3 regions of the Micromonospora sp. WMMD998 genome follow, and region 2 is predicted to be linked to each of the others. Evidence: riboswitches for the same ligand, from Rfam matches in the RefSeq annotation. Region 2 holds a riboswitch; each other region holds the start of a gene.
The links. Region 2 has a riboswitch for cyclic di-AMP ahead of O7619_RS04245 (C40 family peptidase). Riboswitches for the same ligand answer to the same signal wherever they lie in the genome.
Positions count from the first base shown of each region.

Region 1 (3,201 bases), 1.8 Mb from region 2:
TCGGGGGTACGCACGCTCTACGTCGCGCTCTCCCGGGCCACCCAGCGGCTGACCACGCTCGACCCGGTGGGGTGACCCACCCTCACTTGCACACATAGCGATGTGAGCATAGATTGGTTCCGGCCGAGGCACGGAGCGGAGGTGCGCGGTGGGCGCAGGTCATGACCACAGCGGCGCGGTGACGAACGCGGCGCAGCGCCACGCCGGCCGGCTCTGGGCGGCGTTCGCGCTGCTCACCGTGTTGATGCTGGTCGAGGCGGTGGCCGCCTTCACGACCGGCTCGCTCGCGCTGCTCTCCGACGCCGGGCACATGTTCACCGACGTGCTCGGCATCGGCATGGCGCTCGCCGCGATCACCGCCACCCGCCGCGCCCGGACCGATCCGCAGCGCACGTTCGGGCTCTACCGCCTCGAGGTGCTCGCCGCGCTCGCGAACGCGGTGCTGCTCGGCGCCGTCGCGGTCTACGTCCTGGTCGAGGCGGTACGCCGGTTCGGCGAGCCGCCCGAGGTGCTCGCCGGGCCGATGCTCGTGGTGGCCGTGCTCGGGCTGCTGGCCAACATCGCCGCCTTCGCGCTGCTGCGAGCCGGCGCGCAGGAGAGCATCAACCTGCGCGGGGCATACCTGGAGGTGCTGGGCGACCTGCTGGGCTCGCTCGGGGTGATCGGCGCGGCGCTCGTCATCGCGTTCACCGACTGGTGGTGGGCCGACCCGGTGGTCGCGGTGGCGATCGGCCTGTTCATCCTGCCGCGCACCTGGCGGCTCGGCCGGGCCGCGGTGCGCATCCTGGTGCAGGCCGCGCCGGAGCACCTCCAGGTGACCGCGGTGCACGACCGGTTGGCCGCCGTGCCCGGCGTGGCGGAGGTGCACGACCTGCACGTGTGGACGCTCACGTCGGGGATGGACGTCGCCTCGGCGCATCTGACCACCGACCCGCGCGCCGAGGTCGCCACCGTGCTCGCCGCCGCCCGGGCCGCCCTGCACGAGGACTTCTCGATCGATCACGCCACGTTGCAGATCGAACCCGGAGCGTCCGCCGGTGGCTGCGGACCGACCGAGTGGTAATTAGGACAAACTTAAATCTGAGTGGCTATTGTTGGCAATTGCCGGTTTTGCCCGGTATGCGGCTCCGGCTGGTGGAGCCGGGTCCGGGCAGCGCCGGTAGGCTCGATCGCGGTCATCCCGCGGGCGTCACTCCGGCGCCGGTGGAGCGGCCATCGCCTAATCGCCCGTGGGGCGAGCCGGGGAACCACGTACGTGGGGTGCATCCGCGTCAGCGGTAGGGATCTTCCGTCCCGAACCCGTCAGCTAACCCGGTCGGCGGTTGACGGAAGGACACGTGAATGCCCACAGTGGCACCTGTACGACGGACGGCCGCCCGATTGGCGGCCCTGCTCGTCGCGACGCTGGCCCTCGGCGTCGCGACCGCGCCGGTCTCCCCCGCCTCGGCGGCGGCACCGACCGGCCGGCTCGCCGCCGCACCCGGCGATGACGACGAGGGCGGCACACCGACCCTGCGCGCCCAGCTCGACGCCGCGAGCAAGGGCTGGCTGGAGGCGAAAGGCGCGCTGAACCGCTCGGTGACCCGCCAGAAGCAGCTCAACGACCGGCTCACCACGATCGGCGCGGAGCTGACCGAGCGCGACGCCAAGGTCGGCGAGATCGCCGGGGTGGCGTACCGCACCGGCCGGATGGGCACCGCCGCGGCGCTGCTCGCCAGCAACAGCCCGGAAGGCTTCATGGACCGGGCCGCGGCGCTGGAGACGGTCGCCGCGAACGAGGACCGGACCCTGCGCGAGCTGATCGCCACCCGGGACGAGGCGGTCCGCACCCGGACCGCGCTCACCGTCGAGATCAGCGAGCAGCGCAAGCAGGTCGCGGTGATGGCCAAGCGCAAGGAGCAGGCCGAACGGGCGTTGGAGGTGGCCAACCGCAAGCCGGCGGCGAGCGCCGGCAGCAGTGGCGGCAGCAGCGCCCGGGGCTCGTCCTCGGCCAACGCGAAGCCGGCCAAGCGCAACTCCGACGGCTCGTGGCCGGCGGAGTCGTGCAGCGTCAACGACCCGACGCCGGCCAGCGGCTGCATCACCCCGCGCACGCTGCACGCGCTGCAACAGGCCAAGGCGGCCGGCTTCACCAGGTACGTCTCCTGCCACCGGCCCAGCGGCTCGGGTGAACACCCGAAGGGACGGGCCTGCGACTTCGCGGCCCAGAAGAACGGCTTCGGCGGCGTCGCCAGCGGCGGCGACAAGACGTACGGCAACAACCTGTCCGCGTACTTCATCCGCAACGCCGACCGGCTCGCCGTGCTCTACGTGATCTGGTTCAAGGAGATCTGGCTGCCCAGCAGCGGCTGGAAGTCCTACAGCGGGGGCAACGGCGACCCGTCCAGCGACCACACCAACCACGTGCACCTGTCGGTCTACTGAGCACTACGCTCCCCGACGTACACCGGGTGTCGCCGCGTGGCCCACGTCGTGGGCCACGCGGCGACCGACGATCGGTGGCATGGGACGACTCTCGCCGACCGGTCGCAAGGCGCTGCTCACCGCGCACCTGGTCACCTCGCTGGGCTGGCTTGGCACCGACCTGGGGCTGCTCGCGCTCGGCGTGGCCGGACTGCGCGGCGCCGACCCCGAGGTGGTGTACCCGGCGGCGGCGCTGCTCGCCACCTGGCTGTTCGCGCCGCTGAGCGTGGCGGTCTGGTTGGTCGGCACCGCCAGCGCGCTGCTCACCCCGTGGGGCCTGCTGCGCTGGCGCTGGGTGCTGGTGAAGTTCGCGCTCACCACCGTGATGCTCGGCCTGGTGCTGCTCCTGCTCACGCCCCGGATCCGGCACCTCGGCGCGCTCGCCGGGGCCGCCGACACCCACCTGCGGGTGGATCTGGTGGTGCCGCCGGCCGTCTCGACCACGCTGCTCCTGGTCGCCACCGTGCTGTCCACGTACAAGCCGTGGGGACGGCTGCGGCGCAGCGGCTGACTCGCCACGTCAGGCCGGTCGACCCTCCAGGGTCGCGCCGAGACGGGCGGCGAGACCCAGGTGGGCGGCGCGGGCCTGCCGGAACGCGTAGCCGAACAACGGCGCCGGTGCGGTGAGCGTGATCTCCACGTCGATCCGCACCACGCCGTCGGGCTCGTCGCGCATCCGGGTGTGGTTGCGCACCGTCGTCGCCGGCTGCTGCCGGGCCACGGTGACCACTTCGTCCT
Region 1 is NZ_CP120740.1:5,730,154-5,733,354, forward strand. It holds gene O7619_RS25755 (AAA family ATPase) at 1-75, shown strand, start outside; gene O7619_RS25760 (cation diffusion facilitator family transporter) at 149-1,063, shown strand; cyclic di-AMP (ydaO/yuaA leader) riboswitch at 1,207-1,337, shown strand; gene O7619_RS25765 (hypothetical protein) at 1,342-2,424, shown strand; gene O7619_RS25770 (hypothetical protein) at 2,504-2,974, shown strand; gene O7619_RS25775 (SRPBCC family protein) at 2,984-3,201, opposite strand, start outside.
Region 1: linked by a shared signal. The riboswitch ahead of O7619_RS25765 (hypothetical protein) and the one ahead of O7619_RS04245 (C40 family peptidase) in region 2 are both predicted to bind cyclic di-AMP.

Region 2 (3,201 bases):
CGAACCTGCCGATCACGCTCTGGCCGGGCATGAAGATCGGTCAGCTCTGCATCTTCCGGCTCTCCTCGCCGGCCGAGCACCCGTACGGCTCGGCCGTCTACGGGTCGCGTTACCAGGGTCAGCGCGGCCCGACGCCGAGCCGGTCGTGGCAGAGCTGGCGTACCTGGCCCACCCGCTGACGCCGGCCGTGGTTGTTAAGAGGGGCCCCCGCCTATACCGAATGCGTTAACGGGGGCCCCCTCCTTACACCTCAGGTGGGGCGGCCGTAGCTGTTGATGTCGCCGTCGTCGACGCGCTTCATGGTGATGGGCTTGCCGGACTGGGAGGCGTGCACCACCCAGCCGTCGCCGACGTACATCCCCACGTGGTGCAGGTCGGCGTAGTAGAAGACCAGGTCACCGGCGCGCAGCTCGGCGCGGCTGACCCGCTTCGTGACGTTGTGCTGCTGGCGGGCGTTGTGCGGCAGCGAGATGCCGGCCTTGGCCCAGGCCGCCATGGTCAGGCCCGAACAGTCGAAGTGGTCCGGGCCGGCGGCGCCCCAGACGTAGATCTTGCCGATCTGGGCGCAGGCGAACTTGACCGCCACCCCGGCCGCGCCACCCGGGTATCCGGCCGGGCAGGGCGCCGGCCGCAGCGGACCGCCGCCACCGTTGCCGTACACCTTGAGCCGCAGCTTCTGGAGCTTGGCGATCTCCGTGTCGATCTGCTTCTTCTTCGCCGCGAGCTGGGCCTCGGTGCGGCTCAGGTCGGTGACCATCTCGTCCAGCGGCTTCTTCTTCGCCGCCAGCTCGTCGCGCAGCTCGGCGATGGTGCGCACCTGCTCCTGCTGGTGGTGCGCGAAGCGGTCGAGCAGTTCCAGGCCGCTCATCAGCTCGCCCGGCGAGCGGCTGCCCAGCAGGGCGTTGACGGTCGAGAGGTTGTCGCCCTTGTAGGCGTCGGCGGCGAGACCGCCGACCTGGCCGAGCGCGGCGTCCACCCGGGCCTGGAGCGGGGCGATCTGCTTACCGAGCGCGTCGGCCTGCCTGCGCCGCAGCGCGAGCTGCTCGCGTACGGCGTTGACCTGCTCGATGACGGGTTCGAGCTTGTTCCAGTCGCGGTCGATCCGGGCTTCGATCTCGGCGACCGAGGGTTCGGCGTGGGCCGCCGTCGCGCCTCCGGTCAGGACGACCGCGGCGCCGACCAGGGCGGCGAGTGTGGTGGTGAAGCGGGACCAGCGGGAGCGCGGCGCGACGGCGGGCCGGTCGATCGACCGGCTCGGCGACGGCCGCGGGGCATGGTGTGCCACCGGGCGTCGGTACTCCTTCTTCCTGACCGCCTACCGGGTTAGCTGACGGGTTCGGGCGGGAAGGGAGACGCCCTACCGCAGTGGCTGCGGATTCACCCCAGGTACCTGGGTCCCCGATTCGCCCGGAGGCGATTCGGCGGTGTCGGACCGTCACCGACCGGGTTGGACGGTGAACGTGCGGGCCGACAATTGGCCAGAGTAGGGATCCCCGTTATCGATCCGCAACCCGAACGGCCGTGACACTCCGTACGGAATGGGCCAGCCCGGACATGAGTGAAGCTTTTTTTCACACTAGATTATCCGGCGGAAAGGTATTGACCGTCACGGGTGCGCGGAGTGAGGGTGGGGACGCAGTGACCCCCATCCCTGTCCAGGAGGTTCGATGCACCTCTCGCCCCCGCCGTCGGCCGGACGGATGCTGCTCGCCGCCGCCGTGGCGACAGCCACCGCGCTGGCGACCACCGGCCCGGTCGCCGCCGCGCCACCGAACACCCTATCCGGCAACGACGACAGGCAGCAGCAGTACGCCGCCGCGGCGGCCGAGTACGGCGTGCCGCAGAACGTGCTGCTCGGCGTCTCCTATCTGGAGTCCCGCTGGGACGCCCACCCGGGGCAGCCCAGCACCAGCGGCGGCTACGGCCCGATGCACCTCACCGACGCCGCGCACGTCCTCGCCTCACCCCGCAACGGTCACGTCGACGAAGACGAGGACCCACGCGGCGACGACTCCCGCCCGCTCACCCTCGACCCGGCCACGACCGAAGCACCGGCCCGGGAGAAACCGCTGCCCACGGCCTCGCTCCAGACGCTCGACGCCGCCGCGACGCTCACCGGGCTCGACCCGCAGAAGCTGCGCACCGATCCGGCCGCGAACATCCGCGGTGGCGCGGCGCTGCTCGCCTCGTACCAGAAGGCACTGGGTGGGCCGGTCGGCGCCGGCACCGACGCGGCGGCCTGGTACGGCGCGGTGGCCCGCTACTCCGGCGCGGACACCACAGACGCGGCGGCGGCCTTCGCCGACGAGGTCTACGACCAGCTCGGCCAGGGCGCGACCCGGACCACCGACGACGGGCAGCGGGTCACCATGGCCGCCACCGCCGCCCGGCCGGACCGTGGGGTGCTCAGCCGGCTCGGGTTGCGCCACGCGCAGCGGCCGGACGGGCTGGAGTGCCCGGTGCGGCTGGCCTGCGAGTGGATCCCCGCACCGTATGAGCAGCTCAGCGCGGACCCGGGCGACTACGGCAACCACGACCTGGGCAACCGGCCGAAGCAGCAGAAGATCGAATACATCGTCATCCACGACACCGAGGGCTACTTCGACCCCAGCGTCGACCTGGTGAAGCGCGCCGACTACCTCGGCTGGCACTACACGCTGCGCTCGGCGGACGGCTTCGTCGCCCAGCACATCAAGGCCAAGGACGTCGGCTGGCACGCCGGCAACTGGTACGTCAACGCCAAGTCCATCGGCCTGGAGCACGAGGGCTTCGCCGCGAACGGCGCCTGGTACACCGAGGCGATGTACCGCAGCTCCGCCAAGCTGGTCCGCTACCTGGCGCAGAAGTTCGGCATCCCGCTGGACCGGCAGCACATCATCGGTCACGACAACGTGCCCGGCATCACCGCCGCGGCGGTCGGCGGCATGCACTGGGACCCGGGCCCCTACTGGGACTGGTCGCACTACTTCGACCTGATGAAGGCACCGTTCCGGACCCTCGGCACCGCGCGCACCGGGCTGGTCACCATCGACCCGGACGTCGCCACCAACCGGCCGGCGTTCGTCGGTTGCAACCAGCAACCGCCGGGCGTTCCGACGCCCACCCCGCCGGCCGAGCCCTGCCCGTCGCGCGGCTCCTCGGCGGTGCTCCTGCGGACCGCGCCGAGCGCGGACGCCCCGCTCGTCAACGACCTCGGGCTGC
Region 2 is NZ_CP120740.1:914,672-917,872, reverse strand. It holds gene dcd (dCTP deaminase) at 1-179, shown strand, start outside; gene O7619_RS04245 (C40 family peptidase) at 251-1,285, opposite strand; cyclic di-AMP (ydaO/yuaA leader) riboswitch at 1,299-1,434, opposite strand; gene O7619_RS04240 (peptidoglycan recognition family protein) at 1,668-3,201, shown strand, end outside.

Region 3 (3,201 bases), 530 kb from region 2:
CAGCGCGGCACGCCGCTGATCTGGTTGGTGGCGCTCTTCGCCGCCGCGATCGTGGCGTTCGGCAGGTGGCGCGGGCTGGCCGCGCTGGGCGGCCTGGTCGCGAGCTTCGCCATCCTGCTCGGCTTCGTGCTGCCCGGGATCGGCGCCGGCCGGTCCCCGCTGCCGGTGGCGATCGTCGGCGCCGCCCTGATCATGTTCGTGGTGCTCTACCTGACCCACGGGATCAGCGCGCAGACGTCGGTGGCCGTGCTCGGCACGCTCGGCAGCCTGGTGGTCACCGGGGCGCTCGGCACGCTCGCCACGGCCGCCACCCACCTGACCGGCTTCGGCAGCGAGGACGCCACCACGCTGTCGATGTTCCAGGGCGACGTCGACCTGCACGGACTGCTGCTGGCCGGCATCATCATCGGCTCACTCGGCGTGCTCGACGACGTCACGGTCACCCAGGCGGCCACCGTCACCGAGCTGGCGCACGCCAACCCGGGGCTGTCCCGGCGGGCGCTCTACCGGGCGGCCACCCGGGTCGGCCGGGCGCACATCGCGTCCACGGTCAACACCATCGTGCTGGCGTACGCGGGCGCCTCGCTGCCGCTGCTGCTCCTGCTGGTCGCCGACTCGCGCCCGGTGGGCGAGATCCTCACCAGTGAGTTCCTGGCCCAGGAGATCGTCCGCAGCGCGGTGGCCACCATCGGCCTGATCGCCGCCGTACCGCTGACCACCGCGCTCGCCGCGGTCGTCACCACCGCCGGGCGGCGCGGGCCGGACGACGGACCGGCGCCGCCCGCGTCGCGGTCGCCGCGGGAGCGGGACGACGCGCTGGAGGCGCTCGGCGGGGCGTCCGCCGAGCGGTGGCCCGGGGACCCGAGGAGCACGCAGGCCGCATGGTGACACTCCGCAGCGTGACGGCCGGAATCAAACGCGATGCTGGTCACGCTGGGCAATGTCGAATTCTCGCGATTGGTCGGCTTCCGGACGTAGATCCCCGGTCGGGCTGTCGGGTAACCTCGCTGCCGGTCACCGCCGAAGGCACTCACCGGTGCCTGCGGTGCCGCCGCCCAATCGCCTCCGGGCGAGCCGGGGAACCAGGTACATGGGGTGAATCCGCGCGAGCGGTAGGGGCCACTTCCGTCCCGAACCCGTCAGCTAACCCGGTCGGCGGCCGACGGAAGGGAACACTGTGACGGCACCCCTGCGCCACTGGCTCACACCCGTGGTGGCCGTGCTCGCCTCGTGCGCCGTGCTGGCCGGGCCGACCCCGGCGACAGCCGCCCCGCACGCCGCCGCGCCCAACCCCTCGGGCCACGCGGAGGACGACGACCCGCCGCTCATCACCGAGGCGATCGACTCCGCCAACCGGGCGTACCTCCAGGCCAAGACGAAGCTGACCACCTCGCAGAAGCGCCAGAAGCTGCTGGCCGCCGAGGTGAGCGCGGCGGAGGCCGAGTTGGAGGCGCTCAGCCCGCAGGTCAACCAGATCGCGGCACAGTCCTATCGAACCGGTCGGATGGGCGCGATGGCGATGCTGCTGGAGAGCGACTCACCCGACTCGTTCGTCCGGCGGGCCAACGCCCTGGACGAACTCAACCTCTTCAACGCGCAGCGGCTCACCGCCATCAACGCCGCCAAGAACCGCGCCGAACAGGCCAAACTGGCCATCGACGCCGAGGTGCGCGAGCAGGAGAAGCAGGCGAACGCGATGGCCCGGGAGCGGGCCGAGGCGCAGAAGGCGCTGAAGCTCGTCGGCGGGCTGGGCTTCACCGGTGGTCTGGTCTCGGCCACGTCGAAGGTCGCCAGGGTCGGCCCCGGCCGCACCGCCGACGGCGGGTGGAAGTCGGAGTCGTGCAGCGAGAACGACCCGACCACCTCCGGCTGCGTCACGCCGCGCACGCTGCACGCCTACAAGGAGGTCAAGCGGGCCGGCTTCAACCGTTTCGTCGGCTGCTACCGCCCGGGCGGGCCGTGGGAGCACCCCAAGGGCAAGGCCTGCGACTGGTCGTTGCAGAAGAGCGGCTTCTCGCCGTGGCACAACAACGACACCCGCAGGTACGGCAACGAGGTGGCCGCGTTCCTCATCCGCAACGCCGACCGGCTGGGCATCTACTACGTGATCTGGAACCGGCAGATCTGGTTCCCGGCGACCGGCTGGAGTGCCTACAGCGGGCCGTCCAACCACACCGACCACGTGCACATGTCGCTGCTCTGACGCCACACCGACGCACGAGAAGGGGCCGCCCGCGGGCGGCCCCTTCCGGCTGTCCGGTGCGGTCAGCCGGCGAGCGCCGGATCCGCCGGCGCGGCCGGTGCGGGCAGCGGGGCCGGGGACTGCGCCACCGTCCGCACCTCGCCGCCGCTGAGCCGGTAGGACATGCCGACCACCGCGCACGCCCCGCCGGCCACCCGCTCGGCGAGGACAGTCGATCGGGCCAGCAGGTTCTCCACGGTCTGCGCGATGTGGACGTCGATGATGCCGTCGAGGTCCTCGACCTCCTGCCGGGCCGCCCGGAGCAGGCTGGGTGAGACGGCGTCCACCACCGCGCCGAGGTGCCCGGTCGGGGCGGCACCGGTGCGGACCGCCTCCCGGGCCGCCTGGACCGCGCCGCACGAGTCGTGCCCGAGCACCACCACGAGCGGCGTGCCGAGCACGGTGACCGCGTACTCCACGCTGCCGAGCACCTCGGGACCGGCGGTGTGCCCGGCGGTGCGTACCACGAAGAGGTCGCCGAGACCGCGGTCAAAGATGATCTCGGCGGCGAGTCGGGAGTCGGAGCAGCCGACGATCACCGCGAACGGGTGCTGGCCGTCGGCGACCGCGGCCCGCCGCCCGGCGTCCTGGTTCGGATGCTGGGGCGCACCGGTGACGAACCGGTGGTTACCGGCCCGCAGCTCGGCGATCGCCTCGTCAGGAGTGGTCAGGCTCATTGCTGCTCACCTCGTGCTCGCACGGAACGACCGGGCCGGCCGGCGGTGTCGGCCTCGCGACCCACCGTCACACGCCGCCGGAAGGCACGTCAAGATTTCGTGATACGTGTTTCATACGTTGCCGCTCCGGCCCGCACCACGGCCGAAGCGCCGGAGCCGGGAAGGCCATACGATGACCACCATGGCGACCACACCAGGCGAGGACGGGAGCCGCCGGAACTGGACCTTCCTCACCAACCACGGGCACGTGTTGCTGGTCATCGCGCGCAACCCCACCGCGCG
Region 3 is NZ_CP120740.1:1,448,206-1,451,406, reverse strand. It holds gene O7619_RS06925 (YibE/F family protein) at 1-888, shown strand, start outside; cyclic di-AMP (ydaO/yuaA leader) riboswitch at 1,043-1,174, shown strand; gene O7619_RS06920 (hypothetical protein) at 1,178-2,203, shown strand; gene O7619_RS06915 (carbonic anhydrase) at 2,266-2,919, opposite strand; gene O7619_RS06910 (helix-turn-helix domain-containing protein) at 3,092-3,201, shown strand, end outside.
Region 3: linked by a shared signal. The riboswitch ahead of O7619_RS06920 (hypothetical protein) and the one ahead of O7619_RS04245 (C40 family peptidase) in region 2 are both predicted to bind cyclic di-AMP.